Regions from separate parts of the Streptomyces sp. 8N114 genome, predicted to be linked through region 1. Evidence: riboswitches for the same ligand, from Rfam matches in the RefSeq annotation. Region 1 holds a riboswitch; the other holds the start of a gene.
The links. A riboswitch is a leader RNA that binds a small molecule or an ion and turns the genes downstream of it on or off. The one in region 1 is predicted to bind S-adenosylmethionine.
Positions count from the first base shown of each region.

Region 2: another riboswitch for S-adenosylmethionine. It lies ahead of ACTWQF_RS14235 (aminotransferase class V-fold PLP-dependent enzyme); the one in region 1 lies ahead of thrC (threonine synthase).

Region 1 is NZ_JBQQBT010000016.1:69,105-84,785, forward strand. It holds gene ACTWQF_RS26690 (hypothetical protein) at 1-50, shown strand, start outside; gene ACTWQF_RS26695 (1-phosphofructokinase family hexose kinase) at 108-1,067, opposite strand; gene nagA (N-acetylglucosamine-6-phosphate deacetylase) at 1,252-2,427, opposite strand; gene ACTWQF_RS26705 (ROK family protein) at 2,424-3,383, opposite strand; gene ACTWQF_RS26710 (extracellular solute-binding protein) at 3,660-4,946, shown strand; gene ACTWQF_RS26715 (DUF3263 domain-containing protein) at 5,022-5,333, shown strand; gene otsB (trehalose-phosphatase) at 5,357-6,199, shown strand; gene ACTWQF_RS26725 (alpha,alpha-trehalose-phosphate synthase (UDP-forming)) at 6,213-7,661, opposite strand; gene ACTWQF_RS26730 (glucosyl-3-phosphoglycerate synthase) at 7,787-8,791, opposite strand; SAM riboswitch class I at 9,054-9,204, shown strand; gene thrC (threonine synthase) at 9,222-10,544, shown strand; gene ACTWQF_RS26740 (MoaD/ThiS family protein) at 10,687-10,962, shown strand; gene ACTWQF_RS26745 (cold-shock protein) at 11,467-11,670, shown strand; gene groL (chaperonin GroEL) at 12,112-13,740, shown strand; gene ACTWQF_RS26755 (DUF427 domain-containing protein) at 13,862-14,197, opposite strand; gene ACTWQF_RS26760 (GNAT family N-acetyltransferase) at 14,256-14,900, opposite strand; gene ACTWQF_RS26765 (hypothetical protein) at 15,037-15,165, shown strand; gene ACTWQF_RS26770 (transglycosylase SLT domain-containing protein) at 15,412-15,681, shown strand, end outside.
Region 2 is NZ_JBQQBT010000005.1:308,954-324,634, forward strand. It holds gene nirB (nitrite reductase large subunit NirB) at 1-1,075, shown strand, start outside; gene nirD (nitrite reductase small subunit NirD) at 1,111-1,509, shown strand; gene ACTWQF_RS14225 (uroporphyrinogen-III synthase) at 1,550-2,722, shown strand; gene ACTWQF_RS14230 (sirohydrochlorin chelatase) at 2,719-3,402, shown strand; SAM riboswitch class IV at 3,493-3,611, shown strand; gene ACTWQF_RS14235 (aminotransferase class V-fold PLP-dependent enzyme) at 3,816-5,204, shown strand; gene ACTWQF_RS14240 (NAD(P)-dependent oxidoreductase) at 5,207-5,857, opposite strand; gene ACTWQF_RS14245 (MFS transporter) at 5,927-7,171, opposite strand; gene ACTWQF_RS14250 (LysR family transcriptional regulator) at 7,267-8,169, shown strand; gene ACTWQF_RS14255 (glycosyltransferase family 2 protein) at 8,361-9,200, opposite strand; partial or broken gene ACTWQF_RS14260 (SDR family oxidoreductase) at 9,612-10,312, shown strand; gene ACTWQF_RS14265 (GyrI-like domain-containing protein) at 10,326-10,886, opposite strand; gene ACTWQF_RS14270 (MerR family transcriptional regulator) at 10,883-11,701, opposite strand; gene ACTWQF_RS14275 (hypothetical protein) at 11,758-12,114, opposite strand; gene ACTWQF_RS14280 (glycerate kinase family protein) at 12,111-13,328, opposite strand; gene ACTWQF_RS14285 (SLC13 family permease) at 13,392-14,843, opposite strand; gene ACTWQF_RS14290 (response regulator transcription factor) at 14,918-15,577, opposite strand; gene ACTWQF_RS14295 (sensor histidine kinase) at 15,574-15,681, opposite strand, start outside.

The DNA.
Region 1 (15,681 bases):
CCAACCTGGACAAGGTCTGGCTCACCAAGGGCTGGAAGAGCGACGGCTGAGAGGCCGCAGGCCGGGCGGAGGTTCCACGGCCGTCACCGCAACCTCTGCTCACCCCCTCAAGGGGTCTCCGCCTTGCGGACCCGTACCGAGGTGAGCATCCGCGTGTAGGTCGGCTCGTCGAACTCGCCGGCCACCGGAGAGCGCACCGTCGCCGCGGACAGCGCGACCGCGCGGGTCAGCCGGTCCGGCCAGGGCAGGCCCTCGGCGAGGCCGGAGAGCAGGCCCGCGACCGCGGAGTCGCCCGCGCCGGTCGGGTTGCCGGCCAGCCGCTCGGGCACCGCGGCGCTCCAGGCGCCGTCCTGGGTGACCAGCAGCATCCCGTCGGCCCCCAGCGAGGCCGCCACCGCGTGGGCGCCGCGCCGCTGGGCCGCGCGGGCTGCGCGCAGCGGTTCCGCGGTGCCGGTGATCCCGGCCAGCTCCTCCGCGTTGGGCTTGACGATGTCGGGCCGGGCGGCCAGCCCGCGGCGCAGCGGCTCCCCGTCGGTGTCCAGCAGGACGGGAATCCCGGCCGTACGCGCCTCGCGGACGAGCGTCGCGTACGCACCGACGGGCACGCCCGGCGGCAGGCTGCCGCACAGTGCGACGGCCTCGGCGCCGCGGCCCAGCAGCGCGCGGTAGGCGGTCAGGAAGCCGTCCCACTCCTCGGGCGTGATGTGCGGTCCGGGCTCGTTGAACTGGGTGGTGTCGCCGGTGGTCTCGTCGACGACAGCGACGGTGCGCCGGGTGCGCCCGGCCACCTGGAACAGCGCGTCGGTGACGGTGGCGGTGCCGCCGCCCGCGATGTGCTCGGCGGCGTCCGCCGCCAGCAGAGCCCGTAGGACGCGGCCCATCTCGCCGCCGACGAAGCCGGTGACGGTCGTCCTGAAGCCGAGCGCACCGAGCACCCGGGCGACGTTCAGCCCCTTGCCGCCGGGGCGCTCGGTCACCTCCCGCACCCGGTGCGAGGCGTGCGGTACGAGGTGGGGCACACGGTAGGTGAGGTCGAGTGCGGCGTTGAGCGTGACGGTCAGGATCATCTGCTCGCACCACCCTCACCCGGCTGACGACGGTTCATGACATACAACCCACGGCTTACAACCACGACATACGACACTTCGGCGGCCCGCGACCGCACGAGCGGCTCCACAGCCCGCGAGCGATCCGCGACCGCGCGAGCGATCATGCCATTCGAACCCGTGCCGGGCGACCCCTCGGCCCGGCTCAGCGGGTGCGCGGCGGCACGATCCAGCTGCCCTGGCGCATGACTCCGGCCAGCGTGAACTCCTCGTCCAGCACCACCAGGTCCGCCAGCTTCCCGGTCTCGATCGAGCCCACCCGGTCGGCCATGCCCAGCAGCCGCGCCGGGGTGGCGGACAGCGCCGTGACGGTGTCGGTGACCGGCAGCCCGTCCACGGTGACCGCGCGCTTGAACGCCTGATCGAGCGTCAGCGTGGAACCGGCGATGGAGCCGCCCTCCACCAGCCGGGCCACGCCGCCCCGCACCTCGACCTCCAGGTTGCCCAGCGGGTAGCGGCCGTCGCCCATGCCCGCCGCGCCCATCGCGTCGGTGATGAAGGCGACCCGGTCGGCGCCAGCCGCCTCGAACGCCAGGCGGAGGACGGCGGGGTGCAGATGGATGCCGTCGTTGATCAGCTCGACGGTGACGCGCTCGTCCGCCAGCAGCGCGGCGACCGGTCCGGGCTGCCGGTGGCCGAGCGGCGGCATCGCGTTGAACAGATGGGTGGCGACCGTGGCTCCGGCGTCGATGGCCTCCTGGGTGCCCTCGTAGCTGCCGTCGGTGTGGCCGACGGCGGCGATCACGCCGTTGTCGACGAGCAGCCGTACCGAGTCCAGCCCGCCGGGCCGTTCAGGCGCGAGCGTCATCATCACCGCCCGGCCGCGGGCCGCGTCCAGCAGCTTGCGTACGTCGCCGGGGTCGGGGTCGCGCAGCAGCGACTCCTCGTGCGCACCGCGCCGTTCGCAGGAGATGAACGGGCCCTCGAAGTGGATGCCCGCCAGCTCGCCCTGTTCGACCAGTTCGCTCAGCGAACCCGCCTGCCGGGACAGATCGTCCAGGTCGCCGGTGACCGTGGAGGCGACCATGGTGGTGGTGCCGTGCTCGCGGTGGGTGCCGATGGCGGTCAGCGACTCCTCGTGGCTGCCCGCCGAGAAGGAGGCGCCCCCGCCGCCGTGTACGTGGGTGTCGACGAAGCCGGGCACGATCCAGTGCCCCGTCAGATCGAGCGTCCCGGCGCCCGGTTCGGGACTCCCGGCCGCCGGTCCGGGCCCATGACCGACGGCGGTGAGGGTGCGGCCCTCGACCGTCAGCCTGCCGTTCTCCCGCACCCCTTCGGGCAACACCACCCGGGCACCGGTCAGCACCGTTCGCTTGCTCATCGGCTCGCAACCTCCGCGGAGAGTAGATCCCAGGCGAGGAGCCCCGCGCCCAGGCAGCCCGCGGCATCACCCAGGGCCGCGGGCACGATGGCCGGGAGTGGCTGAAAGGTGACCTTCTCGCGCACCGCCTCCCGGAGCGGAACGAAGAGGGTGTCGCCCGCCTCGGCGAGGCCGCCGCCGATGATCAGTGTGCGGGGGTCGAGCAGGGTAAGTCCCGTGACCAGGCCGCTGGCCAGCGCATCGATGGCGTCGGCCCACACCCGCTGGGCACGTGGGTCGCCCGCCTCGACGGCCTTCGCCGCGTCGGCCGCCGTCGCCTCGGGGTCGCCGCTGGCCGCCGCCCAGGCCGCGCCGACAGCGGACGCCGAGGCGAGCCGTTCCAGACAGCCGCGCTGTCCGCAGCCGCAGGGCGGGCCGTCGGGCCGTACGACGATGTGGCCGATCTCCCCCGAGCTGCCGTGCGCGCCCGGTTCGACCCGGTCGCCGATGCCGATGGCGCCCGCGATGCCGGTGCCCAGCGGCACGAAGAGGTAGCGGTCCACGCCCTCCCCGGCGCCGATGCGGCCTTCCGCGAGCCCGCCGGTACGCACGTCGTGCCCGAGCGCCACCGGCAGCGGCGGCAGTTGGGCATCCCGCCCCTGGCCGAGGCGGTCGCTCAGCAGGGCGCGCATGGGGACGTCGCGCCAGCCGAGGTTGGCGGAGAAGACGGCGACGCCGCCCTCTTCGTCGATGGTGCCGGGGATGGCGACGCCCGCGGCGGACGGCTCGGTGCCGTACAGCTCCAGGCCCAGGGCGCGCAGTTCGGCGGCGAAGTCGAGGATTCCGGCCACCACGGCCTCGGGCCCGCGCTCGCGTCCGGTGGCCCGACGTGCCTCGTGCAGCAGTTCGTTGCCGGTGCCGATGAGAGCGGCCTTCATGCCGGTGCCGCCGACATCCAGGGCGATGACGTAACGCACGGCAGAGGTGTGGGGGGCCTCGTCACGGGTGTTCACGGGAACAGTTTCCCGTGCGAGAGCCCAAAAGGTCTAGTCCACTCTGCCGGCTTCCGGTTCCGGATCACCGAATGGAAGCCAAGCTGATTCCTTACCGGTATCCGGTTTCGGTAGACGCTCGGGCCCTCCTGGGGGGAGACTCCCGCCCATCGGGCCGGGGCCGGTGGTGCCAGGGGGGAGAGTGTGGGCATCGGGGCCTGTGGCACCTTCTGAGGTCTCAGGGTTGAGGGGTAGTAGAGAATGGATCGGCGTCGTTTCCTGGGGATGGCCGCGACCGGAGTGGCCGGAGCGGCCGGGATGACCGCACTGTCCGGCTGCGGCGGTGGCCCGGGATCGGGAGAGGTGAAGCTGAAGCTCGTCGCCGCCGACTACGGGAACCCAGGTGCGGAGAACAGCTCGAAGATCTACTGGCGGAAACTCGCCGACGCTTTCACCAAGAAGAACCCCGACATCACTGTCGACGTCACCGTCTACAGCTGGAACGACATCGGCAAGAAGCTCACCGAGATGGTCGAGGCGGGCGACCCGCCGGACATCGCCCAGGTCGACTCGTACGCCAACTGGGCAGCAGAGGGAAAGCTGTACAAGGTCAGCGAGCTCCTTCCGATACCGGCGCAGGCCGAGTTCCTCGTCGCACTCGCCGAGGCGGGAGAGGTACGGCGCGTCCAGTACGGTCTGCCGTTCGTCGCCAGCACCCGGGTGCTCTTCTACAACAAGGACCTCTTCAAGAAGGCCGGGCTGGACCCCGACGAGCCGCCGGAGAGCTGGCGCGACCTCAAGACCGCGGCGCGAGCCCTCAAAGCGGCCGGCGTCAAGATCCCCTACGGTCTGCCGCTCGGCCCCGAGGAAGCCCAGGGCGAGTCCCTGATGTGGATACTCGGCAACGGCGGAAGCTTCGTCGACAGCGTGGGCAACTACACCCTCAACTCCCCCGAGAACGTCGAGACGTTCCAGTGGCTGCGCGACAACCTCGTCACCCCCGGCTACACCGAACCCAGCCCCCAGCGCGTCGACCGGCAGAAGATGTTCGAGGCGTTCACCGAGGGCGACGTGGGCATCCTCAACGGCCACCCCACCCTGATGCAGCAGGCCGACAAGAAGAACATCTCCTACGGCACCGCCAAGCTGCCCGGCAACGACGGCCCCGCCGAGGGCACCCTCGGCGTGGCCGACTGGATGATGGCCTTCAACAAGAACGGCCATCGCGAAGCGTGCGGCAAGTTCCTCGCCTTCGTCTACGAGGAGAAGAACCACTACGCCTTCACGTCCCAGTACGGGCTGCTGCCCGTCACCAGCAGCGCCTCCCAGCGGATGCGCAAGGACAAGAAGCAGAAGAAGCTCTGGCCCTTCCTCGACCAGCTCGCCGGGGCCGAGTTCTACCCGGTGGGCAAGGTGTCCTGGGCGGACACCAGCGCGATCATCAAGAAGACCATCGGCCAGGCGGCCATGAAGGACGGCGACCCGAGGGGCGTCCTGACCACGCTGCAGCGCAAGGCGGCGGCCGAGGAGGACGCGGCGCCGTCCTGATGCGGGCCGCTCCTGGCGCGGCGTCGCCGCTGATGCGGGGCCGCTCCTGACACCCCTCCCGCGTACGGTGGAGGGGTGAGCGGTACGGAAGACGAGCGTGACGGTGCGGACAGCGGCGAGGCGGTGGCGGAGCTCTCGGACGAGGACCGGATGGCGGAACTCTCGGACGAGGACCGCGCCGTGCTCGCCTTCGCCGCCCGCGGGTGGGCCTCCCCCGGCGAGAAGGAACGCGCCGTCCGGGAGCGGCTCGGCATGTCGCCCGTGCGCTACTACCAGTACCTCAACGCGCTGCTCGACGACCCCCGCGCTGCCCGGCACGATCCCGTGACCGTCAACCGGCTGCGGCGCGTCCGACAGGCCAACCGGGACCGTACCCACCAGCCGTAACCACAGCTGGTTATGGTGCGGCCATGTCGCTTCCCTCGCTCCCGGAGACGGAGGCCGGGCGTGCCGGGCTCGCCGCCCTGCTCTCCGACCCCGCGCGCGCCGTGCTCGCGTTCGACTTCGACGGGACGCTCGCGCCCATCGTCACCGACCCGCAGGACGCGCGGGCCGACCCCGAAGCAGTGCACGCGCTGGCGCGGCTGGCCCCGCGGCTGGCCGGCGTCGCCGTCATCACCGGCCGGCCCGCGGCTGACGCCGTACGGTACGGCGGCTTCGAGAGCGTCGCCGGGCTGGAGGGACTGACGGTGCTCGGTGCGTACGGGGCCGAACGGTGGGACGCCGCGGACCCGGTCGTGCGGGCACCCGACCCCCCCGCAGGGGTCGCGGCGGTACGGGCCGAACTCCCCGCCGTGCTCGCCGAGTCGGGAGCGCCGGAGGGTACCTGGACGGAGGACAAGGGCCGGGCGCTCGCCGTACACACCCGCCGCGTGACCTCGCCCGAGGCCGCCCTCGACCAGCTGCGCACCCCGCTGTACGCCCTTGCCGAGCGGCATGGACTCATGGTGGAGCCGGGCCGCATGGTGCTCGAACTCCGCCCGCCGGGCGCCGACAAGGGCGCGGCACTCGCGGACTACATCCGCGAACGGGCCGCCACCACTGTCGCCTACGCCGGTGACGACCTGGGCGACCTTCCCGCGTACGCCACCGTCGCGGCGCTGCGCCGGGAGGGCGTGCCGGGGCTGCTGGTGTACAGCGCCCCCGAGACGGCGACGGAGTCGGTCGAGCAACTCCGCACCGCGGCCGACGTCCGCGTCACGGGCCCTGCCGGGCTGGCGGCCTGGCTGCGTGCGCTGGCGGACGCGCTGTAGCGGTCCGCGGCCGTCAGCGGAGCGCTTCCAGCTGGTTCAGCAGCCAGCGGGTCGGGGGCTGGGAGGTGGCGGTCTTTGCCAGGCGGCGGGTCCGCTCCGCGCGGGTGGAGGCGTCCAGTTCCAGCGCTGTCCGCAAGGCGGCGGCCGTCTCCCGCACATCGAAGGGGTGCACACAAATGGCGTCGGGCGCCAGTTCCTCGTACGCTCCGGCCTCCCGGGAGAGGACCAGGGCACAGCCCTCGTCGGAGACGACGGGGATCTCCTTCGCCACGAGGTTCATCCCGTCGCGGATCGGGTTCACCAGCGCGACGTCCGCCATCCGGTAGGCGGCCAGCGAGCGTGCGAAGTCATCCTTCACATGCAGCAGGACCGGCGTCCAGCCATCGGTGCCGAACTCCTTGTTGATCGCGTCGGCGACCCGGCCGACCTCGGCCGTGTAGTGGCGGTAGACGGCGAGATCCTGCCGCGAGGGGTAGGCGAACGCCAGATGGACGACGCGTTCGCGCCACTCGGGATGGTCGGCGAGCAGCCGCCGGTACGCGTACAGGCCGCGGACGATGTTCTTGGACAGCTCGGTCCTGTCCACCCGAACGATGGTCCGGCGGGGGCTTCCGTCCGGGCCCGTACCCACCTGTTCGCGCAGCTGTGCCATCCGCTCGGCGACGTCGTCCCGGTGCGCCCGCTCGCGCAGGAAGTCGCCGTCCGCGCCGAGCGGGTGCACCCCGATCTGCGTCGTACGGCCCTCGTAGGTCACCGAGAGCGCATCGCCCGCTCCCTCCCCGGTGACCGTCGCGCCCAGCACCCGTTCGCAGCACTCGGTGAACAGCCGGGCCCAGCGTGCGGTCAAGAACGCGGTGCGGTCGGCGCCGAGCATGCCGCGCAGCACCTGCGTGGCGACCTCGTCCGGGAGCAGCCGGAAGTAGTCGGCGGGCGCCCAGGGGGTGTGCGAGAAGTGGCCGATCCGCAGATCGGGGCGGCGCTCGCGGAGCATGCCGGGGACGAGGGTGAGGTGGTAGTCCTGCACCAGCACCGTGGCGCCCCGCCCGGCCTCCTGCGCCAGCGCCTCGGCGAAGGCGGCGTTGTACGCCTCGTACTCCGCCCACTGGCGGCTGAAGTCCTGGTCGAAGACCGGTTCCAGCGGCGTCTGGTACAGCATGTGATGGGTGAACCACAGCACGGAGTTGGCGATGCCGTGGTACGCCGCCTCGAAGGTGCCGGGCGGGATGTCGAGCATCCGTACGGACTGCCCGCCGACGTCCCCGCCGTCCAGGTGACCGCCCGAGCGCCGGACCGCCTCGCGATCGCCCGCACCGAGCGCCGCGCACACCCACACCGCGTCGGTCCCGGAGCCGATGGCCGACAGTCCGGAAACCAGGCCGCCGCCTCCGCGCTTCGCGGTGAGCGTGCCGTCGTCGCCCAGCGTGTAGGACACCGGTCCACGGTTGGACGCGACGAGGACCATCGCGGATGTCACCCGCGGTCCCTGTGCTCCCTGCGATGTTGCTGCTCCAGCGACCATGCGGCGAGCCTAGCCGCCGCCGAAACCGCTCAAACGTGCCCGTACCGCAGCCTCGTCCGCCGACGCCCTCACGCCGCCACCCGCTGCCCGTACTCGGGCACCGTGCACATCGGAGGGCGCTCCTCCGCATCCACCAGGTGGCCGCGGGGGACGAAACAGCCCGCCTCGTCCCGCTCGAACTGGGTCAGCGCCGTCCCGCCGGACCGTCCCTCGAACACGCTCCGCGCACCGTGCGCCACCGTCGGGCCGCCCCGGCCGATGCGGCGCTCGGCCGCCGCGTAGATGGCGGTGGCCATCCGGCCGAGTGCCTGCCCGTCCTGGTTGCGGTGCAGCCGTACGCCCACATCGACCTGGGCCAGCGCGTCCAGCCCCACCAGCTCCAGCGCGTCGACCAGCAGCGCCAGCTCCACCCCGTAGCCGACCGGGAAGGGCAGCCGCTCCAGCAGCGAGCGGCGCGCCGCGTACTCGCCGCCCAGCGGCTGGACGAGCCCGGCCAGCCGCGGCCAGTGCAGATTGAGCAGGGGGCGCGCCACCAGCTCGGTCACGCGCCCGCCGCCGGCCGGGCTGCCGGGCAGCGGGCGGTCGTACATCGCCTTGACCAGCTGTACGTCCGGCTCCGTCAGCAGCGGCCCGACGATGCCGGTGACGAAGTCGGGCGAGAACTCGCGCAGGTCCGCGTCGACGAAGCAGATGATGTCGCCGCTGGTCGCCAGCAGGGAGCGCCACAGCACCTCACCCTTTCCGGGGCGGGTCGGCAGCCTGGGCAGCACCTCGTCCCGGTGGATCACCTTGGCCCCGGCGGCTGCCGCGACCTCGGCGGTGCGGTCGGTGGAGCCGGAGTTCATCACGATCAGCTCGTCCACCAGCGGTGTCCCGGAATCGAGGTGGGGCGAGGCCAGCTCGCGGCGGATCACCGAGACGATGTCGCCGACCGTGGCCTCCTCGTTGAGCGCGGGCAGCACCACGCTGACGGTGGTGCCGGTGCGGCGCTTGGCCGCCAGCAGCGCCTCCAGCGGCCGGTCGGCGACGCGCCAGGAGCGGCGCCGCAGCCATTGGCCCACTTCATCGAGCACGTGCGCCGCCTTCCTGTAGTCGGGTCCCGCTGGTCGGGCTGAGGTGGGACGGGTGGTGCGGTGGCCGGCCCCGGGCGAGGGCCCCAGGCCATGGCCCCAGGGCCGCGGAGGCGAGCGACGGGTGATCCATCTCGCGGTTCGGACGTCCCTCTCAAGCGTGACCGCCGTCAGTTACAGTCTTGAACAACGCAGGTGACCTCCGCATCTCGGGGTCGCCGCGACAAACGCCCGAGCGGCCCCTGGCCGCCCGGCGCCATAGTGCAGCTCATCCAGAGGGGCAGAGGGAACGGCCCGTTGAAGCCCCGGCAACCATCCCGCGATCCGCGTGTACGCGGACCCTCCAGGCGAGACCGCCTCGTGGGGACGGTGCCAATTCCGGCCCGTGACGAGATACGCCACGGGGAAGATGAGGAGAAAGGGCCTCGCCTCCATGGCTGTGCAGACAGTTGCAGCGAACAGCACCACTTCCACCGACGCCTCTGACGCGTCCGGCGCCACCTCGCACGATCTCGGCGCCGCTGTGGCCCTCTCCTGTCGCGAGTGCGGCACCCGCACCGAGCTGGGGCCCAGCTTCGTGTGTCTGGAGTGTTTCGGCCCGCTGGAAGTCGCCTACGAGCTGCCCACCGGTGACCCGGAGGGCCTCCGCAGGCGGATCGAGGCCGGTCCCGCCTCGATGTGGCGTTACGCACCGCTGCTGCCGGTACCGGCCGACGTCGCCGAGAAGCCGAACCTGAACCCCGGCTTCACCCAGTTGGTGAAGGCCGACCGGCTGGCCGCCGAGCTGGGAGTGACCGGCGGTCTGTACGTCAAGGACGACTCCGGCAACCCCACCCACTCCTTCAAGGACCGTCCGGTCGCCATCGCCCTGGAGGCAGCCCGGGCGTTCGGGTTCACCACCCTCTCCTGCTCCTCGACCGGCAACCTGGCCGGTGCGGTGGGCGCCGCCGCCTCCCGGGCCGGGCTGCGCTCGTGCGTGTTCATCCCGGACGGGCTGGAGCAGTCCAAGGTGGTGATGGCCGCGATCTACGGCGGCGACCTCGTCGCGATCGACGGCACCTACGACGACGTGAACCGCTTCTGCTCCGAGCTCATCGGCGACCCGCTGGGCGAGGGCTGGGGCTTCACCAACGTCAACCTGCGGCCGTTCTACGCCGAGGGCTCGAAGTCCCTGGCGTACGAGATCTGTGAGCAGCTCGGCTGGCGGCTGCCCGACCAGCTCGTCATCCCCGTCGCCTCCGGCTGCCAGCTGGTGAAGATCGACAAGGGGCTGCGGGAGCTGATCCAGCTCGGGCTCGTCGAGGACAAGCCGTTCCGGATCTTCGCCGCGCAGGCGGAGGGGTGCTCGCCGGTCTCCCGCGCGTACAAGGAGGGCACCACCGCCGTCCGCCCGGTCAAGCAGCCCGACACCATCGCCAAGTCCCTCGCCATCGGCGACCCGGCGGACGGTCCGTACGTCATCGACATCTGCCGGCGCACCGGCGGGGCCGTCGAGGACGTGAACGACGCGGAGATCGTGGACGCGATGAAGCTGCTCGCGCGGACCGAGGGCGTGTTCGCGGAGACGGCCGGAGGTGTCACGCTGGGCGTGACCCGCAAGCTGATCGAGTCCGGCGCCATCGACCCGAGCCTCACGACCGTCGTGCTGAACACGGGTGACGGCCTCAAGACCCTCGACGCCGTGGCCCCCACGGCGCGGCCCACCGCCGTGATCCGCCCCAACCTGGCCGCCTTCCGCGAGTCCGGCCTGGCCTGACCGAGGTGCCCCGGGTGCCCTGGGCGCCCAGGTTGCCGGAGGCGCCTCAGACGGCTGAAATCGGCCCCCCGGTGTTTAGCGGGTGGGAATGCCGGAGCGGGGCCCCCTGGGGTGCTTTCCCTCTTACGTTAGGAAGATCGACATGAGCGTCAACGTCCGGATCCCGACCATCCTCCGTACCTACACGGGCGGTCAGGCCGAGGTCACCGCCGAGGGCGGCACCCTCGCCGAGGTCCTGGCGGACCTGGAGAAGAACCACGCGGGCATCAGCGCCCGTGTCCTGGACGACGCGGGCAAGCTCCGCCGCTTCGTCAACGTCTACGTCAACGACGACGACGTCCGCTTCGAGCAGGGCCTGGAGACCCCCACCCCGGACGGTGCGGGCATCTCCATCATCCCGGCGGTGGCCGGCGGCTGACCCGTCCGGCCGCGCGGTCGGGGCTGCGGCCCCGCAGCCGCCCGCCGCTGCCCCGCCGACCAGCGCTCGGGCTCTGTGATCGCCCCTTCCGAGGAAAAACGGAAGGGGCGATTCCATGTGACGAGAGGCGGTTCGGGAGACGGTAGAGTTACGGCAGTTCCCCCTCCCGGCGGTTGCCGGACGCGTATGAGAACGCGCCAGGGGCGGATCAACACCGCGACAACAACGGGACAAGTTGCTGTCGAAAACCGGACGGCAATTGTCGTGAAGGCCCCGAATGTCTGGCCCGACTTGCCCTGCTCCGACGGCAGTTGAGGCTTATTTCCGATCAGTCGTGCCCAGAATTCTCGTCCGATTGACCTGTTGCACAGGGCGTCCGTGCAGATACATTCAGCGGCGGTCGACGCGTTCCGGCGCACGCCCCCGCTTGCTTGTGGGGGTGAGGTCTGACCCGGGTTCGCGAAGTGCGGGCTCGTGCAAGGGCCAGTAATAGGGGAGTTAGGAATGGCTCAGGGCACCGTCAAGTGGTTCAACGCGGAGAAGGGGTACGGCTTCATCGCGGTCGACGGTGGTGCGGACGTGTTCGTCCACTACAGCGCGATCCAGATGGACGGTTACCGCACCCTGGACGAAGGGCAGCGGGTCGAGTTCGAGATCTCGCAGGGTCAGAAGGGGCCGCAGGCGGACATGGTCCGCGTGACCGGCTGAGTGTCGCCGGACTGCGCAGAGCTTGTAGACACAGCAGAGAAGAGAAGGGGCCGCACCCACGGTGCGGCCCCTTCTTCGTGCCCAAGCTGCGAGGGAGGAGTTTCCCCCCGGAGGGGGCCCGGGGCTGTGCTTACATGCGGCTCCGCCGCGTGGGCGCGCCCAGCCAGGGAGCACCCGCAGCCCGACGGACAGGGGCACCCCCTCATCGGCATGGCGAGCCCCGCCAACGTCGCTTGCACTCTCCATGCCCGAGTGCTAATCATTGGGTTAGCACTCTGCGAGTGAGAGTGACAAAGAAGGACCGGGTCGGTGAGGCCGCAGGCCGGTGGGGAAGGAACCGCCGGGTCGCAGGCCGTCCGTCGCGGGCGCCACGCGGTCCGGAGAAATCCAACCCTCCCCTTGCGCTCGGCGCATGGGGGAATCCAGGGAGGACCAACCCACATGGCCAAGATCATCGCCTTTGACGAGGAGGCGCGGCGCGGTCTTGAGCGTGGCATGAACCAGCTTGCCGACGCCGTCAAGGTCACGCTCGGCCCGAAGGGCCGCAACGTCGTTCTGGAGAAGAAGTGGGGCGCCCCCACGATCACGAACGACGGTGTCTCCATCGCCAAGGAGATCGAGCTCGAGGACTCCTACGAGAAGATCGGCGCCGAGCTGGTCAAGGAGGTCGCCAAGAAGACGGACGACGTCGCCGGTGACGGCACGACGACCGCCACCGTGCTGGCTCAGGCGCTCGTGCGGGAGGGTCTGCGCAACGTTGCCGCGGGCGCCAACCCGATGGCCCTCAAGCGCGGTATCGAGCAGGCCACCGAGGCCGTCTCCGCCGCTCTTCTGGAGCAGGCGAAGGACGTGGAGACCAAGGAGCAGATCGCTTCGACCGCCTCCATCTCCGCTGCCGACACCCAGATCGGTGAGCTGATCGCCGAGGCCATGGACAAGGTCGGCAAGGAAGGCGTCATCACCGTCGAGGAGTCGCAGACCTTCGGGCTCGAGCTCGAGCTCACCGAGGGCATGCGCTTCGACAAGGGCTACATCTCCGCCTACTTCGCCACCGACATGGAGCGCATGGAGGCGGAGCTCGAGGACCCGTACATCCTCATCGTCAACTCCAAGATCAGCAACGTGAAGGACCTCCTTCCGCTGCTGGAGAAGGTCATGCAGTCGGGCAAGCCGCTGCTGATCATCGCGGAGGACGTCGAGGGCGAGGCGCTGTCCACGCTGGTCGTCAACAAGATCCGTGGCACCTTCAAGTCCGTCGCCGTCAAGGCCCCGGGCTTCGGTGACCGCCGCAAGGCCATGCTCGGCGACATCGCCATCCTCACCGGCGGCCAGGTCATCTCCGAGGAGGTCGGTCTCAAGCTGGAGAACGCCACCCTCGACCTGCTGGGCCGGGCGCGCAAGGTCCAGATCACCAAGGACGAGACCACCATCGTCGACGGTGCGGGCGACAGCGAGCAGGTCGCGGGCCGGGTCAACCAGATCCGCGCCGAGATCGAGAACAGCGACTCGGACTACGACCGCGAGAAGCTCCAGGAGCGCCTGGCGAAGCTGGCCGGCGGCGTGGCCGTCATCAAGGCCGGTGCCGCCACCGAGGTTGAGCTCAAGGAGCGGAAGCACCGCATCGAGGACGCCGTCCGCAACGCGAAGGCGGCCGTCGAGGAGGGCATCGTCGCCGGCGGTGGCGTGGCCCTGCTGCAGGCTTCCTCGGTCTTCGAGAAGCTGGAGCTGGAGGGCGACGAGGCCACCGGTGCCGCCGCCGTCAAGCTGGCTCTCGAGGCCCCGCTCAAGCAGATCGCGGTCAACGCCGGCCTCGAGGGCGGCGTCATCGTGGAGAAGGTGCGCAACCTGACCCCGGGCCACGGTCTGAACGCGGCCACCGGCGAGTACGTCGACATGATCGCCGAGGGCATCCTCGACCCGGCCAAGGTGACGCGCTCCGCGCTGCAGAACGCCGCCTCCATCGCGGCGCTCTTCCTCACCACCGAGGCCGTCATCGCCGACAAGCCGGAGAAGGCCGCCGCGGGCGCCGACGCGGCTGCCGGCGGTGGCATGGGCGGCATGGACTTCTGATGAGTCCGAGCCGTTCGCACGGCTCCGCCGCCTGCTGAGGCAGTACGAAGGCGGGTACCCCCGAGGGGGTGCCCGCCTTTGCCGTTCCGGCGGTTTCTGGAGTCGGCGGCGTTGTGGCGGTTCAGCCGACCTCGATGTCCGGGAAGCAGAAGTAGCCCTTGATCTCGGACACCTGGTCGAAGGGCTCGGGGTAGGACCAGGCGATGTCCTGGGCCGTACCGTCGGCCAGCGACCAGTAGTCGGCGGTGCCTTTGAAAGGGCAGCGGGTGTGGGTGTCGGACAGGGCGAGCAGGTCGGTGCGTACGTCCTCGGCCGGCAGGTAGTACCGCACCGGGTAACCCGTCTCGCTCAGCAGCAGCGGTCGCCGGCTGTCCGCCAGCACCTGGCCGTCGCGCGCGACCGCTCGCACGCGCTCGGTGCCTTCCTCGATGGTGATCGTGTGACCTTGTGCGGTCATGGCGCGGTCCTTCCGTCGGGGGTTGTCACGCGGGGGTTGTCACGGCGCAGCCTCGGCCTCAGACCCCGAAGAGGGCCAGGGCCGACCGTTCCAGCCCCGCCATCTTCACCGGTACCGCGCGGTGCGCCTCCCAGTCGACACGGTCCAGTCGGAGCCGCTCGAAGGTGCGGGCCTTGCCCAGTACGGCCTCGGTCAGCAGACCGTCCGGTCGGTAGCCCAGCTTCTCCGAGACTCGCCGCGAGCGCGGGTTGTCCGTCATGGCGGCGGACGTCATGCTGCGCGCGCCCAGCCCTTCGAAGGCCAACTGCAGTGCGGCCGCCCGCATCTCCGTACCGAACCCCTTGTTCTGGTGCGCCGCGCCGAGCCAGGAGCCGGTCTCCGCTTCCCGTACGACCGCGAAGTCGGTGCTGCTCACATCCTGACGCCCGATCACCCGCCCCTCGTGCAGTACGGCGAGGCTCAGCGTCCACGCCTCCGGCCGCCAGTTCGCAATGGTGCTCAGTACATGCTGGAAGCAGCCGCGCTTGCGCTCCTCCGGGCTCGCGGCGGTCCACGGGATGCTGAACGGCATCTCGGCGTCGTCATGCACCTTTCCGGCGGCGAGCTGCGCCAGCTCGGCGAGCGTTTGTTCGTCCGGAAGGCGCAGCTGAAGGCGGGGAGTTGTCAGGCGCAGCGCGTACAAGGGCCAGATGTCAGCTTCCATGACGAGAGCTTGCCGAAGAGGGGGAGCAGGGTCGAACGAATTACCTCCCCCTGCGGCTCGTCTCACGGTACGTATTGCGCGCCCAGTTTCACGGCTCGTCGATGAGTCCACCGCGCTGCCCCGCTACGAGGAGCGCATGCGCCCCTACGCCGCCCTCAACCAGGCCCTCGCCACCGAGAACCCCGGCAAGGGCGCCTCCGAGGAATCCCTCACCCACGCGAAGAATGCCCTCACCCTGGGTGATGCGGGCGGGGGTGGATTGTGAGGGCGCCCATAGGACCCAGATCACTTACGAAGCAGCTTCGTATGTCCGCGTTGCTCCGACCTGGGGCGGGCGGGGAGTGATCGACCCTCTGTCCGGATTGTTCCGATTCTGGATCGTACGTCACATATTTGCCGGGTGGGGGAGCCGGTTCCCAGGGTGGGTGCCAGGCCGCGACAAGACCGGGACAACGCACCACTCCCGGGACGCGCGGCCGGAACGTCCCCCCACGAAAGGCTCCCCGCTCGCATGCGTAACGCCCTGCGTACCCTCAAGCCCGCCCGTATCGCCACCACCGGCCTGACCGCGCTGGGCGCGGCCGGTATCGCCGCCACCACGCTGGCCGGAACCGCCCACGCCACCCAGGCCCCCGCCAAGCCCGCCGCCAAGCCCGCAGCGATCGAAAGCGCCGCCTCGACCGCGCAGCACGTGAGCATGCAGGCCGCACACGCAAAGAAGGCGCAGAAGGCGGACGACCAGCAGGCCGACGGCAAGTACGCGGACAACCTGGACGGCTGG
Region 2 (15,681 bases), on a different contig from region 1:
CGAGATCGTCGCGGCCACCGGTATCACCACCTTCTCGCAGCTGGTGGCCGAGCACGGGCGCGGGCGCGGCTGCGACGTGTGCAAGCCCGCCGTCGCCGCGATCCTCGCCTCCCGCGACAGCGGCACCCACATCCTGGACGGCGAACGCGGCGGCCTCCAGGACACCAACGACCGCTACCTGGCCAATATGCAGCGCAACGGCACCTACTCCGTCGTGCCCCGCGTCCCCGGCGGCGAGATCACCCCGGCCCGCCTCATCGTGCTCGGCGAGGTGGCCCGCGACTTCGACCTCTACACCAAGATCACCGGCGGGCAGCGCATCGACCTGTTCGGCGCCCGCCTCGAACAGCTCCCCGCCATCTGGCGCCGGCTCACCGACGCCGGCTTCGAGTCCGGGCACGCCTACGGCAAGGCCGTCCGTACGGTGAAGTCCTGTGTGGGCTCCACCTGGTGCCGCTACGGCGTCCAGGACTCGGTCGGCCTTGCCATCGAACTGGAGCTGCGCTACCGGGGGCTGCGCGCCCCGCACAAGCTCAAGGCGGGCGTCTCCGGCTGCGCCCGCGAGTGCGCCGAGGCCCGCAGCAAGGACTTCGGCATCATCGCCACCGAGCAGGGCTGGAACCTCTACGTGGGCGGCAACGGCGGCTTCACCCCCCGCCATGCCGAACTCCTCGCGTCCGACCTGGACCACGAGACGCTCGTCCGCACCATCGACCGCTTCCTGATGTTCTACATCCGCACCGCCGACCGCCTCCAGCGCACCGCCGCCTGGCTCGAAGCCCTCGAAGGCGGCCTCGACCACCTGCGGGCCGTGATCATGGACGACTCGCTCGGCATCTGCGACGAACTCGACGCGGCCATGGAACGGCACGTCGCCGACTACCACGACGAGTGGCGCGGCGTCCTGGAGGACCCCGAGAAGCTGGCTCGCTTCACCTCCTTCGTCAACGCCCCCGAGACCCCCGACCCGGCGATCTCCTTCGCCGTCGAGCGGGAGCAGCCGGTCCCGGTGCCCGGCCCGGTGGCCCTCGGCATGCCGAAGATGCCCGCCGCCGAGGGCGTGAGCGCCCGATGAGCAGCCTTGCCCGTACGAGCCGAAAGGTGACCGCCATGACGACCGCCATGCCCACCAGCCCCACGACCGACCGGGCCGACTGGTCCGCCGTCTGCCCGCTGGAGGTCCTCCCCGTCGAGCAGGGCCGCGCGGCACTGCTGCCGGACGGCAGCGCGGTCGCCCTCTTCCGGCTGCACACCGGCGAGATCTACGCGGTCGGGAATCTGGACCCCTTCAGCGGGGCACCCGTCATCTGCCACGGGATCGTCGGCGACCGGAACGGCGTCCCCGTCGTCACCGGGCCGCTGGGCAAGGAGACCTTCGAGCTGGCGACCGGCCGCTGCCTGGACGACGAGGCCGTCCGGCTCCCCGTCCACGAAGTGCGGCTGACCGGCCGAGTGATCGAGGTCTCGGCCCCGCGAAACACGGTGGAAACGCTGGTCGGGGGACGATGAACAGCACGAAGCCCCCACGTGAGGACTGAGAGGAGACGCGGTGTCGGCACCTGACCCGTCGCGGAGCCGTACGGGATCCGTTCCCCCGCTGGCGGGGTTCACCGTCGCGGTCACTGCAGCGCGCCGGGCCGAGGAGCTGGGTGCGCTGCTGGAGCGGCGCGGCGCCGAGGTCGTCCACGCGCCCGCCCTGCGCATCGTCCCCCTCGCGGACGACGTCGAACTGCGGGACGCCACCAAGGAGCTGGTGACCCGCCCGCCGGACGTGACCGTCGCCACCACCGGCATCGGCTTCCGCGGCTGGATGGAGGCCGCGGACGGCTGGGGCGAGGGCGAGGCCCTGCGCAGCGCCCTCGCGGTCGGCGAACTGCTGGCCCGCGGCCCCAAGGCGTGCGGCGCGCTCCGTGCCGCGGGCCTGCGGGAAGCCTGGTCTCCGGCCTCGGAGTCCTCCACCGAGGTCCTCGAACGCCTGCTGGCCCGCGACGACCTGGACGGGCTGCGGATCGCCGTCCAGCTGCACGGCGAACCGCTGCGGGACTTCATCGACGCGCTGCGCGGCGCCGGTTCCGAGGTGGTACCGGTGCCCGTCTACCGGTGGACGGGCCCGGTCGACCCCGGCCCTCTCGACCGGCTCATCGACGCCGTACTGGGCGGCGGCGTGGACGCCCTCACCTTCACCAGCGCCCTGGCCGCCGCCGGGCTCTACGCCCGCGCGGAAGAAGGCGGCCTCACCGAGGAACTGACCCGGGCGCTGCGCGGCCGCACCCAGGTCGCCTGCGTCGGCCCCGTCACGGCCGCGCCGCTGCTCGCCCGGGACATCCCCGCCTACTGGCCGGAGCGGTTCCGGGTCGGCGCCCTCGTCCGGCTGCTGTGCGAACGGCTGCCCGCCACCGCGCCCACGCTGCCCGCCGCCGGGCACATGCTGGAGGTACGCGGCACCGCGGCGCTGCTCGACGGCGAGCTGCGGCCCGTCAGCCCCGGGCCGATGGCCATCCTGCGGGCCCTGGCCCGCCACCCGGGCCAGGTGATGTCCTGTGCCGACCTGCTGCCCTATCTGCCCGGCGGCGGCACCGACGAGCACGCCGTCGAAGCCGCCGTCGCCCGGCTGCGCACCTCACTGGGCGTCTCCTCCGTCGTGCAGACCGTCACCAAGCGCGGCTATCGCATCGCCCTCGACCCGGCGTCGGTCTCGTCGGTCTGCGAGGCCGACGCATGACGGTGCTGCTCGTGGCGCACGGCACCCGGCGCCCCGCGGGTGCGCGCACCGTGCGGGAGCTGGCCGACGGGGTCGCCGCCCGGCTGGGGCAGCCGGTCACCGTCGCCTACGCGGACGTACGGGGGCCGACCGTCGCTGAGGCCCTCGCCGCGCTGCCCGGCCCCGTCACTCTGATCCCCGCCTTCCTCGCCTCCGGCTACCACGTGCGGGCCGACATACCCGCGCAGGTCGCCGCCGCCGGGAGGGCTGCCGATGTGACGATGACCCCCGCTCTGGGCGCCGACCCCGCGCTGCTGGCAGCCCTCGTCGACCGGCTCGCCGAGGCGGGGGTACGGGAGGGGGATGCCGTGGTGCTGGCCGCCGCCGGGTCCTCCGACGCGGGGGCCCGCGCCGAGGCCCACGCCATGGCCCGCCGTCTCGGCCGCCTTCTGCGGGGCCCGGTTCCCGTCGCCTGGGCCGCCACCGCGGAGCCCGCCGTCGCGGAGGAAGTGGCTCGTCTGCGGAGTGCCGGCGCCGCGCGTGTTGCCGTCGCCACCTGGTTGTTGGCGCCCGGCTTGTTCGCCGACCGGCTCCAGGCCGCCGGCGCCGATGCCGTGGCCGCGCCGTTGGGGGCGCACCCGGCTGTGACGGCCACCCTCGCCGGGAGGGCCCTCACCTGGGTCGGCGCCGCGGCCGGTTGAGGGGCCCGGCCGGAGCGCAGAGGGGAGGCCCGTCCACATGGTGGACGGACCAATGCTGGGGCCGCAACGGCTGTGGCATACTCCCTCGCAGGTCACGAGCGACAGCGACAAAGGCCCCGGCCCGCTGTCCGGCAACCCTCCGTCCGTGGCGGGGTGCCCCGGGTGATGACCAGGCCGTAGGACAGCAAGGTCTACGGCAAGCGCGGATCCCTCTCCGCCAGGGGTCCTGGTCTACGAGGGAGCCTTCTGTGAGCAAGCGAATGCGCTAGGGCCGAAGGGCGGCACTTCTCCCCGCCCCGGCCCTCCCACTGTTCCGCCGTCAGGCGACCAGTACACACGCGACCAGCGAACACGGCACTGCCATGCCGTGATTCCCCTTGCCACTCACTTCTTCACCTTGCCCGGAGTCTGCTATGTCGTCCACCGCCACTTTTGCCCCCTCTTGTACCCCCTCCCACAGTGACGAGGCCCTCCCCGTGCTGGGCCGCGACGTCCAGGTACCGCTCGTCACCGGGGGCGAAGCCCCCTACGCGGCGCTGGACTACGCGGCAAGCGCCCCCGCGCTGCAGCGCGTATGGGACGACGTGGCGGCGTACGCGCCGTACTACGGCAGCGTGCACCGCGGCGCCGGCTACCTCTCCCAGCTGTCGACGGAACTGTTCGAGCAGAGCAGGCAGACCGTCGCCGAGTTCCTCGGCTGCCGCGAGGGCGACCAGGTCGTCTTCACCCGGGCGACGACCGACTCCCTCAACCTCCTTGCGGCGGCACTTCCCAAGGGCACCAGGGTGTTCGTGTTCGAGACCGAGCACCACGCCTCCCTCCTTCCGTGGCGGGCGCACGATGTGACGTATCTGGACGCGCCCCGCTCGCCCGAACGGGCCGTCGCCACACTGGAGTCGGCGCTGCACGCGGCGCCCGCCGGGCCGAAGCTGGTCTGCGTGACGGGCGCCTCGAACGTCACCGGCGAGGTGTGGCCGGTGCGCGAGCTGGCCCGCGCCGCGCACCGGCACGGCGCGCGGCTGGTACTGGACGCGGCGCAGCTCGCCCCGCACCGCCCCGTCAGCCTGACGGAACTGGAGGCGGACTGGGTGGCGTTCTCCGGGCACAAGCTGTACGCGCCCTTCGGTGCGGGCGTGCTGGCCGGCCGCGCCGACTGGCTGCGCGCTGCGGAGCCGTATCTGGCGGGTGGCGGCGCGAGCCGCCGCGTGACCCGCAGCGCGGACGGCACCGTAGAGGTGGAGTGGCAGCACAACGAGGCCCGGCACGAGGCGGGCTCGCCCAACGTGATCGGCGCGTACGCCATCGCGTCCGCCTGCCGGGCGCTGACCGAGGCCGGGTTCGACCGCCTCGTCGCCCGCGAGGAGGAGCTGCTGGGCCGGCTCCGTACCGGCCTGGCCGACGTCCCCGAGGTGAAGGTCCTCTCCCTCTTCGGGGAGGACGCCGACCGGGTCGGCGTGGTCTCCTTCGTCGTCGAGGGCTGGAACAGCTCGCACTTCGCGGCGGCGCTCTCCGCCGAGTACGGGATCGGCGTCCGCGACGGCCTCTTCTGCGCCCACCCGCTGCTCCGTACTCTCCTCGGGCAGGAGGGCGACACCCCCGGCGAGTGCGGAGCGCCCGAGGCAGCGCCCGGCGAGCGGTCACTCAACGCGGTCCGCGTCAGCTTCGGCGCCGGGACGCCGGACGAGCACGTGGACCGGTTCGTGGCCGCCGTACGGGAGTTGGTGCGGGACGGCGCGCGCTGGACCTACCGTACGGAGGACGGCCGCTGCGTCCCGGAGACACCCGGGCACGCCGGGAGCTGAGCTCAGTACGCCACCGTGAACCGCGCCCGGTGGTGCTTGGGCCGCTCCGCCTCGTCGATCAGAGCCACGGCGAAATCCTCCATGGAGATCGCGGAGCGGCCCTCGCCGTCCAGCAGCAGTTCGTCGGCGCCGACCCGGTAACGGCCCGTGCGCCGTCCCGGTTCCAGCAGCGCGGGCGGGCTGACGTACGCCCAGTCCAGCTGGTCGGGGGCGTGCCGGAGGCAGAGTGCGTACTGCTCGTTGCACGCCTCGGCGATGGGGCGCCACTCCTCGGGAACGTAGCGCGGGTCCTCGCTCACCCGGGTCCGGCCCTCGGTGCCGGGCACGGTGAGGCTGCCCGCGCCGCCGACGAGCAGCAGCCGCACGCCGGTACGCCCCAGCCCGGTCAGCAGGCCGCGTGCGGCGAGCGGCAGCCCGCTCTCGTTGCCGGGCGCGGGGCGGGTTGCGCTGATGACCAGGTCCTGGCCGTCGCTGAGGGCCGCGACGTCCCCGGCGTTGGCGGCGTCGCCCACCCGGTGACCGGCGTCCGGGTGCAGGGCGGGAAAGCGCACCGGGTCACGGACGACGGCCGTGGCCTCGTGGCCGCGCGAGAGGGCCTCGGTGACGACCCGGCTGCCGACGTTCCCTGCCGCGCCGAAGACGACTATGCGCATGGTGTTCAACTCCTGGGATGCGGTGGTGCTTTGGGTGCCTTATCGATAAGTCGGTTGGACGATGTGTGGTCAGTTGGTGGCGGTGCGGCGGGTGGTGGCGACCCGTTCCAGTCCCCACACCGCCAGCGCACCGGCCGCCAGCCCTGCTCCCAGCAGGCACACCCCGCTCCAGCCCGCGTGCGTCCACACCACGGCGGTCAGCGCCGAGCCGGTGGCGCCGCCGATGAAGAAGCTGGTCATGAAGACGGAGTTGAGGCGGTTACGGGCCTCGGGGCGCAGCGCGTACAGCACCGTCTGGCTGCTGTTGAGCACGGCCTGTTGGCCGACGTTCAGCGCGACGATGCCCAACGACAGCCACAGCAGGGAGCGTTCACCTGCCAGGAGCAGCAGCCAGCCGCCGCCGAGCAGGACGATGCCGGATCCGGTCACGTACTGCACGAATCCGCGGTCGTTCAGCCTCCCGGCGAAAGTCATCGCCAGTACACCGATGGCCCCGAGCAGTCCGAAGAGGCCGATCGCTCCCTCCGACCAGTTGAAGGGCGGCCGGGCCAGCAGGAAGGTGAGCGCGGTGAGCTGCACGCTGTACGAGGCGAGGGAGAGGCCGCCGAGCACCGCGCGGCGGCGCAGCAGGGGTTCTTCGCGCAGCAGGGCCAGGGCGGAGCGCAGCAGCGCGGGGTAGGACAGCTGGGCTGTGGACCGTACGCGCGGCAGACAGCGGTGCAGCGCTACGGCCATCACGGCGACGGGTATCGCGCTGGCCCAGTACACGGTGCGCCATCCGCCGAGCCCGGCCAGCGCGCCGGAGACGGTGCGGGCGAGCAGTCCGCCCAGCAGCACCCCGGACATCACGGTGGCCACGGCCCGCCCGCGCGCCTCGTCCGGGACGAGGGCCGCCGCGTAGCCGACGACGACCTGCGCGCCGACTGCCGTCAGCGCCACGGCCACGGTGCCCGCCAGCAGTAGCGGGCCGTTGGGCGCGGCGGCCGTCAGCGCGAGGAAGAGCGCGGTCGCCGCCAGCAGCCCGACCGCGAGGCGGCGCCGGTCGAGCACGTCCCCGAGCGGGACGATCAGCAGCAGGCCGAGCGCGTATCCGGCCTGTGAGGCGGTCACCAGCAGGCCCGCGAGGGTGGTGCCGATGTGCAGATCGCGGGTGATGAGGTCGAGGAGGGGCTGGGCGAAGTAGTTGCCCGCGCAGGAGAGTCCGGTGGCGACCGCCATCAGGAGCAGCAGCCTGCGGCTGGGCGCGGCGACTCCGGCTGCGGGGTCGGCCTCGGCGGGCCTCGAGGGCCGGGCGTCGGCAGCGGTTTCGGTCATGCGTTCAGGCTGCGGCCGGAGAGGTCGATGAGTCCAACGCATCCTTGTCATGTGAGCAATCGCAGAACGCGATCGATGGGCCTACGCTGAGCAGCATGGAACTCCAGCAGCTGCGCTACGTCGTCGCCGTCGCCGAGACCGGCGGCTTCACCCGTGCCGCCGAGCGCTGCCATGTCGTCCAGTCCGCGCTCAGCCACCAGATCGCCAAGCTGGAGAAGGAGTTGGGCGCCCGGCTGTTCGACCGTACGAGCCGCCGGGTGGCGCTCACCCCCGCCGGTGAGGCGTTCCTCCCCGCTGCCCGGCAGTCCCTGGAGGCCGCCGAGCGTGCCGCCGCCGAGGTCGCGGCGGCCACCGGCGAGATCCGCGGCACCCTCGCCCTCGGCGCGATCAGCACCATTGCCTCCGTCGACCTGCCGCGGCTGCTCCGCGACTTCCACAACCGCTATCCGCAGGTGCGCATCAGCATGACCGCCGGCCGCAGCGAGCTGCTGGTCGAGGAAGTCCGCCGCGGCACCCTCGACCTGGCGTTCCTCGGCGTCACCCCGGCCTTCCGCGCGAAGGGCGTCCGGTCCCGCACCCTGGTGCGGGACCGCCATGTCGTCATGGTCGCCCCCGACCACCCCCTCGCGGCGGAGGGTACGCAGGGCCCGCTGGAGCTGGCGCGGCTGGCCGAGGAGACCTTCGTCGACTTCGCCGCGGGCAGCCACGCCCGGGCCCAGACGGAGGAGATCTTCGCCGCGGCCGGACTGCACCGTGATGTCGCCTTCGAGGTCTCCCACTGGGAGTTCCTCGCGGGCCTCGTCCGCAACGGCATGGGCATCGCCCTCCTCCCCTCCGCCTTCGTCTCCCAGCTCTCCGGCCTGCGCGTCCTCCCCGTCCACGAAGGCCCCCAACGCGAGGAGCGCCTGGTCTGGAGCGCCACCCGCCTCACCCCGGCGGGGGCCGCGTTTCTGCGGGAGCTGGGGGTGGGGGAGGGAGAGGGGGACGCGGAGGAGTGAGGGCCACGGGCGGGTGCGGGGCCGGTGATCCGGAGCTGCGGGCCGGCTAGGCGCGTAGGACGCCGACTCGGGAGGCGAGGCCGCGCAGGTCGGGTGTCGTACGCCCCGAGAGCAGCAGGCCGGAGACGAGGGCTTGGACGGTGGGGCGTGTGTGTGTCTGCGGGGCGCAGCGACGAGCGGGCCTCGGGTGTCTAGAGCACCGGCGGGCGGCCAAGGCGGGTCATGTGCCAGACCGTGGCCCACCGCATCGGCCGCCGTGGTGGACACGACGTGCGCACGCCCTCGGCGAATCCTCCGAACCAGGCGCGGAGCCCGCCCCACGAGCGGGTCCGGGCCAGGGTGAGAAGGGTCCAGGCACCGAGGTAGGCGGGGACGAGCGGCGCGGGCAGGTGGCGTTTGGCCAGCCACACCCGGTTCCGGGCGACCATGCGGTGGAAGACCGCGTGCCGGGTCGGCGATGTCCACGGGTGCTGGAGCACCAAGGCGGGCTCGTAGAGCACCTTCCATCCCGCATCCAGGGCGCGCCAGGCCAGGTCGGTCTCCTCGTGGGCGTAGAAGAACGCGTCCGGCCAGCCACCGGTCTGCTTCAGCATCCTCGATGAGAGGGCGTGTCCACCGCCGAGGAAGGTGGTGACCAGACCGCCGCGCATCGGGTCACCGGCCCGCAGCCGCGGCACATGGCGCCGCTGGGTACGGCCGCGCTCGTCGCGGATCCGGAAGCTGACGATGCCCAGCCGCTCGTCCTGGTCGTACAGGGTGGCCAGGCGGGTGAAGACATCGCGGCTGATCAGCAGACCGTCATCGTCCAGATCCACCACCACATCGACGTCCCCGAACTCCGCCAGGCGGGCGAGAGCCGCGTTCCGGCCGCCGGCCACGCCCAGGTTCTCCGGCAGTTCGAGGGCGGTCACCCAGTCCGGGAGCGCGGGCAGTGGCGCCCCGTTCCCGACCACCACCACCCGCTGCGCAGGCGTCTCCTGCTCGGCGACCGACTCCAGCAGCTCCATCAGTTCGGCTGGTCGGTTGCCCATCGTCAAGATGGCGACTCCGATGCGCGGACTACTCACAGGTGAACGCTCCGTTCCTCCGGGACTGACGCAGATGCTAACGATCCGGACAGCGGGGCCGACCGCAAGAGAGGTCTTCATGCCCCAACTACGTATCGGCGATTGCCTCAGTTCACCCAGGGCCGGGATGCTTGCCGACACCCCGTATGCCGACCTGGACGACGCCGAGTTGGCTGACTTCCTGGCGGCATGGGGGGACTGGCACTGCCGAGCCCTCGCACGGCTTCCGCACTCTCACCGCATCCACCCCCAGCCCAGCGTGGCTTGCGTTCGAGCGCACTCGAAGTGGTGGGATCCGCTGGAACGGTTCGGGGCCGGTGATCCGGAGCCGTGCCGTTCCACTGTCCGTCCGCCTTCGCGTCTCTTGGAGGAGCCATGAGCGACTCGCCCGTCACGCTGATCACAGGGGGCTCCGCCGGTATCGGGGCCGCGGCAGCACGCCGTCTGCTGGAGCTCGGTCACCGCGTGACCGTCACCGGACGCGACGAGCAGCGGCTGGCGCGGTTCGCGAAGGACGTCGGGGAGCCCGAAGGGCTGCTGGCGGTGGCCGGTGACGCTGCCGACCACACGGCGGTCCAGGCCGCCGTGGACGCCACCGTCGAACGGTTCGGGCGGCTGGACAACGCCGTGGCGAACGCGGGGTTCGCCACTGACGGCACCGTGGTCGAGGGCGACCCCGCGGGCTGGCGGGACATGGTCCTCACCAACGTCCTCGGCCCGGCCCTCCTGGTCCGGGTGGCCACGGAGCAACTGCGGGCCACCCGGGGGCGGATCGTCCTGGTCGGCAGCGTCGCCGGTTTCATCCCCACGGTGGCAACCTGTACGCGGCGACCAAGTGGGCGGTCACCGGGCTCGCCGAGAGCACGCGCCGCGCGGTCACCGGGGACGGTGTCGGGGTGACCCTGATCGCTCCGGGACGGGTCGATACCCCGTTCTGGGACGGCCGGGGCGGCGCCCCGGACGGCCCGATGCTGACTGCCGAGCAGGTTGCCGAGTCCATCGCGTGGGCACTCGGTCAGCCGGAGGGCGTGGACGTCAACACCGTCGTGGTCCGCCCGGTGGGCCAGCCCAACTGACGAGGTCCTGACGTCAGGCGGGGCGGCACGGCTGGCGCAGCAGCGTCCGCATCTTCGCGGGGTCGGTCTCCGCCACGTCCGACAGATAGATCTCGTGATGCAGCCCGTTCGGCACGAGGCCACGCTCCCTCATGTACCGGTCCATGCGGGCGAGGGAGGCCGGTTCGTCGGCGTAGGGCCCGTGGTGGACCAGCTGTACGCAGCGGCCCTCGGTGAAGGTCACCAGCTGTACCCGGTCGACTGCCGCTCCGGAGGGGCGCGCCGCCTCCCGGGCCTGATCGACGAGCGCGGGGTCCAGCTCGTCCGGCAGCCGCAGGAAGAGGTGCCAGCGCCACAGCGCCCGCTCCACCTCCAGCGGCGGGCGCGGGTCCTCCACCCACCACCGGCCCTCCAGCGGTACCGGCCCGGCGCCCGGCAGCGCACCGGCGACGGAGTACAGGGCACGTACGCAGATCCCGTACTCCTCCCCGCCGGGCTCTCCCTGCCCGGTGACGCCCAGACCGCGCACGGGGCCGTACTCGGCCGAGCCGGGCTCGTCGTCGGCGGTGTACCAGGAAGCGGTATCGGTCTTCACGCTGTCTCCTTCGTCTCTCCCACCGGGACCATCAGCCGGGTGACGAGCTGGTCGGGCGGGGTGGTGGCGGGGTCGTTGACATAGACCTCCCGCAGCGGCCCGGCGAGGTCGTGCCCGCGCTCGGCGCACCAGGCCAGCAGGGCGTGCGCGGTCAGCGAGACCTGCGCGTACGGGCCGAGATGCGTGGCGCAGGCGAACACCCCGCCGGGCAGCAGATCGACGGCCGTGGACTCCGGCGCGCGGACCCCGTCGTCCAGCGCAGCGGCGACCGCGACGGGAACCTGCTCGTCCATGTCGAGGGGGAAGAGCCCGGTGAGCCGGGGAGGGCGAGCGCTGTCGAGCAGCGGCAGCAGCCGGGCCACACAGTGGGAGGTGGCCCGGCCGATGTCGTACGGCGAGGTGGCGAGGTCCCGTACCAGGGCGACGCGCTGCGGGCTCTCCTCGCGGAGCGCGACGTGGGCGGTCTCGGCGCTGGGCAGTCCCCGTTCCAGGATCCGCTCCAGTGCGGCGAGGCTGTGCTGCCGCCGGGCCAGCTCCTCGTCGAGCCGGTCGCGGACGGCGGCCAGCGCGCCGGTGGCCTCGGGCTTCCCGCGCAGCACCTCCGCCACGACGGGCAGCGGCACATCGAGGGAGCGCAGCAGCCCGACGGTCAGCGCGTCGCGGGCCTGCCCGGCGCGGTAGTAGCGGTATCCGGTGGCGGGGTCCACCCGGGCGGGCGGCAGCAGGCCGAGGTCGGCGTAGTGCCGCAGCTGTTTGACGCTGAGCCGGGCCAGGCGGGCGAACTGTCCGATGGACAGCAGGTGGTCGTCGTTCACGGGGACAACGATGGACTCTCCCAGGGAGGGAGAGTCCACCCCGGCGTGCCGTTGTCTCAACGGAACTCGTGCACGACCTCGATCTGCCCGACGATGTGCGCGTTGAACTCCGCCAGCTCCTCGGCCGGGACCCACAGTTCGAGGATGGTCTCCCCGCCGGCCTGCTGTACCGGATACCGGCGGAGGAATTCCGCGTCCACCTCGAAGCGCGTGACGTACCCCGCACCGTCGTGCTTGACGTTCCAGTCGCGGGCGATCCGGATGGCGTAGTCCTCGTTCAGGACCGGATAGAAGATCGGCTGCTCCGGCAGCCGCGGCGGCCAGGCCCGCCACTCCAGCTCCCGTACCAGCTCCAGCTCCGTCGGCCCGGTGGGCCGCCACAGTGTGGTCGTCGCAACCTGCCCCGTGCTCATGCCCCCACGCTATCGGCCCCGCTGGGGTGCCGCTGCGCGGGGAGCCTGGTGCCCAGCAGCACCATGCGGACGGCGTGTTCGGTGGCGTCGGCAAGGTGGAGGGGGGCCAGCGTGAGGGCGTCGGAGAGGGTGAGCGGGGCGGGGAGGATGGAGCGGTAGGCGTCGATGCCGGTGGCGCGGGTCTCGTCGGCACCCTCGCCGAGGGTGCCGGCCAGGGCCAGTACGGGCTTGCCGAACTCCTTGGCGCGGCGGGCCACTTCGGCGGGCACCTTGCCGCGTGCGGTCTGCCGGTCCAGGGAGCCTTCGGCGGTCAGTACGAGGTCGGCGCGGGAGAGCCGGGCGTCCAGGTCGAGGTGGTCGAGCAGCACCTCGAAGCGGGGCAGCAGCCGGGTGCCGAGCGCGGCCAGACCGGCGCCGAGACCGCCGGATGCGCCTGTTCCGGGTCCGGTGCGCAGATCGACTGCCGCTGTGCTCCGGCTCATGTCCCGCCGCAGCACCGCCGCCCACCGCTCCAGCGCCGCCGCCAGCGACCGGACCTGGGCAGGCGTCGCGCCCTTCTGCGGGCCGAAGACCCGGGCGACACCCGACGGCCCGCAAAGGAGGTTGAACGGGTTGCAGGCGGCCATGAGTTCGGTCTCCGCCAGCCGCGGGTCGAGGCCCGACGGGTCGATCCGGTCCAGCGACGCCAGAGCGTCTCCGCCGCGCGGCAGCTCCACCCCGTCGGCGTCCAGCAGCCGCGCGCCGAGGGCCTGGAGCGCTCCGGCACCACCGTCCGAGGTGCCCGAATCGCCGCACCCCACGATCACCCGGCGAACCCCCGCGTCCAGCGCCGCACGGATCAGCTCCCCGACGCCGTACGTGGTCGTCGACCCCGGATCGCGGCGGTCGGCCGGAACCAGGGAGAGACCCGCGACCGCCGCCATCTCCACCACAGCCGTGGGACGTGCGCGGAACGTACCGGCCCCGCCCAGCAGCGCGAAGTGGGTCGGCACCGGCTCGCCCACCGGCCCGGTCGCCGTACGGTGCACCAGCCGGCCACCGGTCGCCAGGGCCAGCGCCTCGGCCGTGCCCTCGCCGCCGTCCACCAGCGGTATCAGGTCGAGTGCGGCCTGCGGGGCGACCCGCCGGACGCCCTCGGCCATGGCCTCGGCGGCCTGCCGCGCGGAGAGGGACTCCTTGAATCCGCTGGGTGCGAGAACGAAGTGGAAGGGCATCCGGATCTCCTGTGAAGAGCGCAGAGTGAGAGAGCGACGAAGGAAAGGCGGGGGCGGTACGGCTCAGCGCACGGGAACGCCGAGCAGTGGCCAGACCGCCAGCGCGAACAGCAGGACGAGCAGCGCCGTCAGCGGCGCGAGTACGGCGGACAGCCGCAGCAGGTCGCCCGGCGTGTAGGTGGGGGTTCCGGGCACGTCCGCGAAGAGGGCCACGGGCTTCGCCGAGGCGGGGAGCGTGTGGCAGAAGCCGGCCGCCGCGGTGGAGGCGAGCGCGGCCGACACTGGATTGACGTCCGCGCTTGCCGCAGCGGCGACCACGAGCGGCACCAGCACACTGGAGCGGGCCGACCGTGACTGGAGCAGCAGATGTGCCCCCGTACTCACGACCACGACAGCCGCGAGGAACGCCCACGGCGGTACGGCGTCACCTCCGGGCAGCCCGCTGACCAGCCACGCGGCGGCGCCCGAGGCCGACAACGCGACGCCCATCGCCATCGTCGCCGCCATGAACAGCAGCAGCGACCACGGCACCGTCTTCAGCGCGTCCTTCAGCCCGACCGTGCCCAGCGCGGGCGAGGCGGCGACGACCGCGCCGATCAGCGCGACCAGCGCGGGCGACACCCCGTGCAGCGGCTCCGCGCACCACAGGACGACGACCGTGACGAGCAGCAGCGCCGAGCGGGCCTCCGGCGGCGACAGCGGTCCGGTGACCTGGGTCGTGGAGTGCTGCTGGATGTCCTCGACGGTGACGCGGACACCGTCACGCCGGTCGGCCCGCCGCGTGGTGGTCAGCAGCACCACCTCGGCCGCCAGATGCGAGGAGGCGACGGCCAGCGGCAGGCCCAGCAGCAGCCACTGGGTGAAGCCGATGTGCCGGCCCGTCGACTCCCACAGCACGCTCACGGTGATCAGATGTGCGCCCGCGCCGATCAGTGTCGCCACGGCGGACAGCAGGATTACGGTGGGGAAGAGCAGCGCGAGCATCACCACCAGCCGCTTGCGTTCCCGCAGGACGGCGGCGAGCGCGAGGAAGACGGGCAGCGCCAGCGCGGCCCGGCCCGAGGTGGCGGGTATCGCGAACGCGCTCACCACCAGTGCCGCGGTCGTCAGATGAACGAGCTGCCGCACCGACCGCGCGCCGCTGACCAGGAAGGCGGCTGCCCGGGCCGCCAGGCCCGTACGCGCGACCGCTGCCGCGAGGACGAACGCGCAGATGAGCAGCCAGACCGTGGCGTCGCCGAGGGTGCCGAACAGCGTGTCGGAGCTGATCACCCCGGTCACGGCCAGCGCCAGCCCGCCGCCGAGCGCGACGTAGGTGTCGTCGATCGGGGTACCGATCCACGCGCACGTCGTCAGGGCGAAGACGGCCAGCGTCACGCGCGCGTCCCCGCTCAGCCCGGGGAAGTTCCCGGGCACGGCGAGCAGCGCGCACAGGCTCAACGCGAGGCACAGGACGCAGAGGGAGGCGGGGGAGAGGGCCTTCCGGGCGGGCGGTGTCGTGACGGACGGTGTCATGCGGACGAGTCTTCGGGCCGGCGGTGAGCCCTCGATGAGCGTGTGATGAAGGGGATTTCATCCCGTCCTGCCGCTCAGGGCAGCCGGTACCCCATCCCCCGCACCGTCTCCACCCGCTCGGCGCCCAGCTTCTTGCGGAGGGCCCGCACGTACACATCCACGATGTTGGAGCCGGGGTCGAAGTCGTAGCCCCACACGTGCGAGAGGATCTGCTCCCGGGAGAGCACCTGCCCCGGGTGCCGCAGGAACAGCTCCAGCAGGACGAACTCCCGCGCCGTCAGGTCCACCGTCCTGCTGCCCGCCCGGGCCCGCCGGGTGCGCAGGTCCAGCGACAGCTCGCCGCTGCGCAGCACCGTGGTCTCCGGTTCGCGTGCCGCCGTGCGCAGCCGCAGCCGTACGCGGGCCAGCAGCTCCTCGAAGCGGAACGGCTTGGTCATCCAGTCGTCGGCGCCGCCCTCCAGCCCTGCGACCGTGTCACGTACCGAGTCCCGTGCGGTCAGCACGATCACCGGCACCGTCATCCGGGCCTCGCGCAGCTGCCGCAGCACCGTGAAACCGTCCCGGCCCGGCAGTCCGATGTCGAGGATGATCAGGTCGAAACCGCCGGTGTGGGCGTAGTCGTACGCGGTGTCCCCGTCGGTGGCGACCGTCGTGGTGAAGCCGCTGGCGCGCAGCCCCTTCTCCACGAAAGCGGCGATCCGCTCCTCGTCCTCCACGATCAGCACCCGCGTCATCCGTCTTCCTCCTCCTGCTCCACCTGGGCAGCCCCCGACTCGGGCAGGACGAGCACGAAAGTGGCCCCGCCACCCGCCGTGGACCGCAGCTCCACCCGGCCACC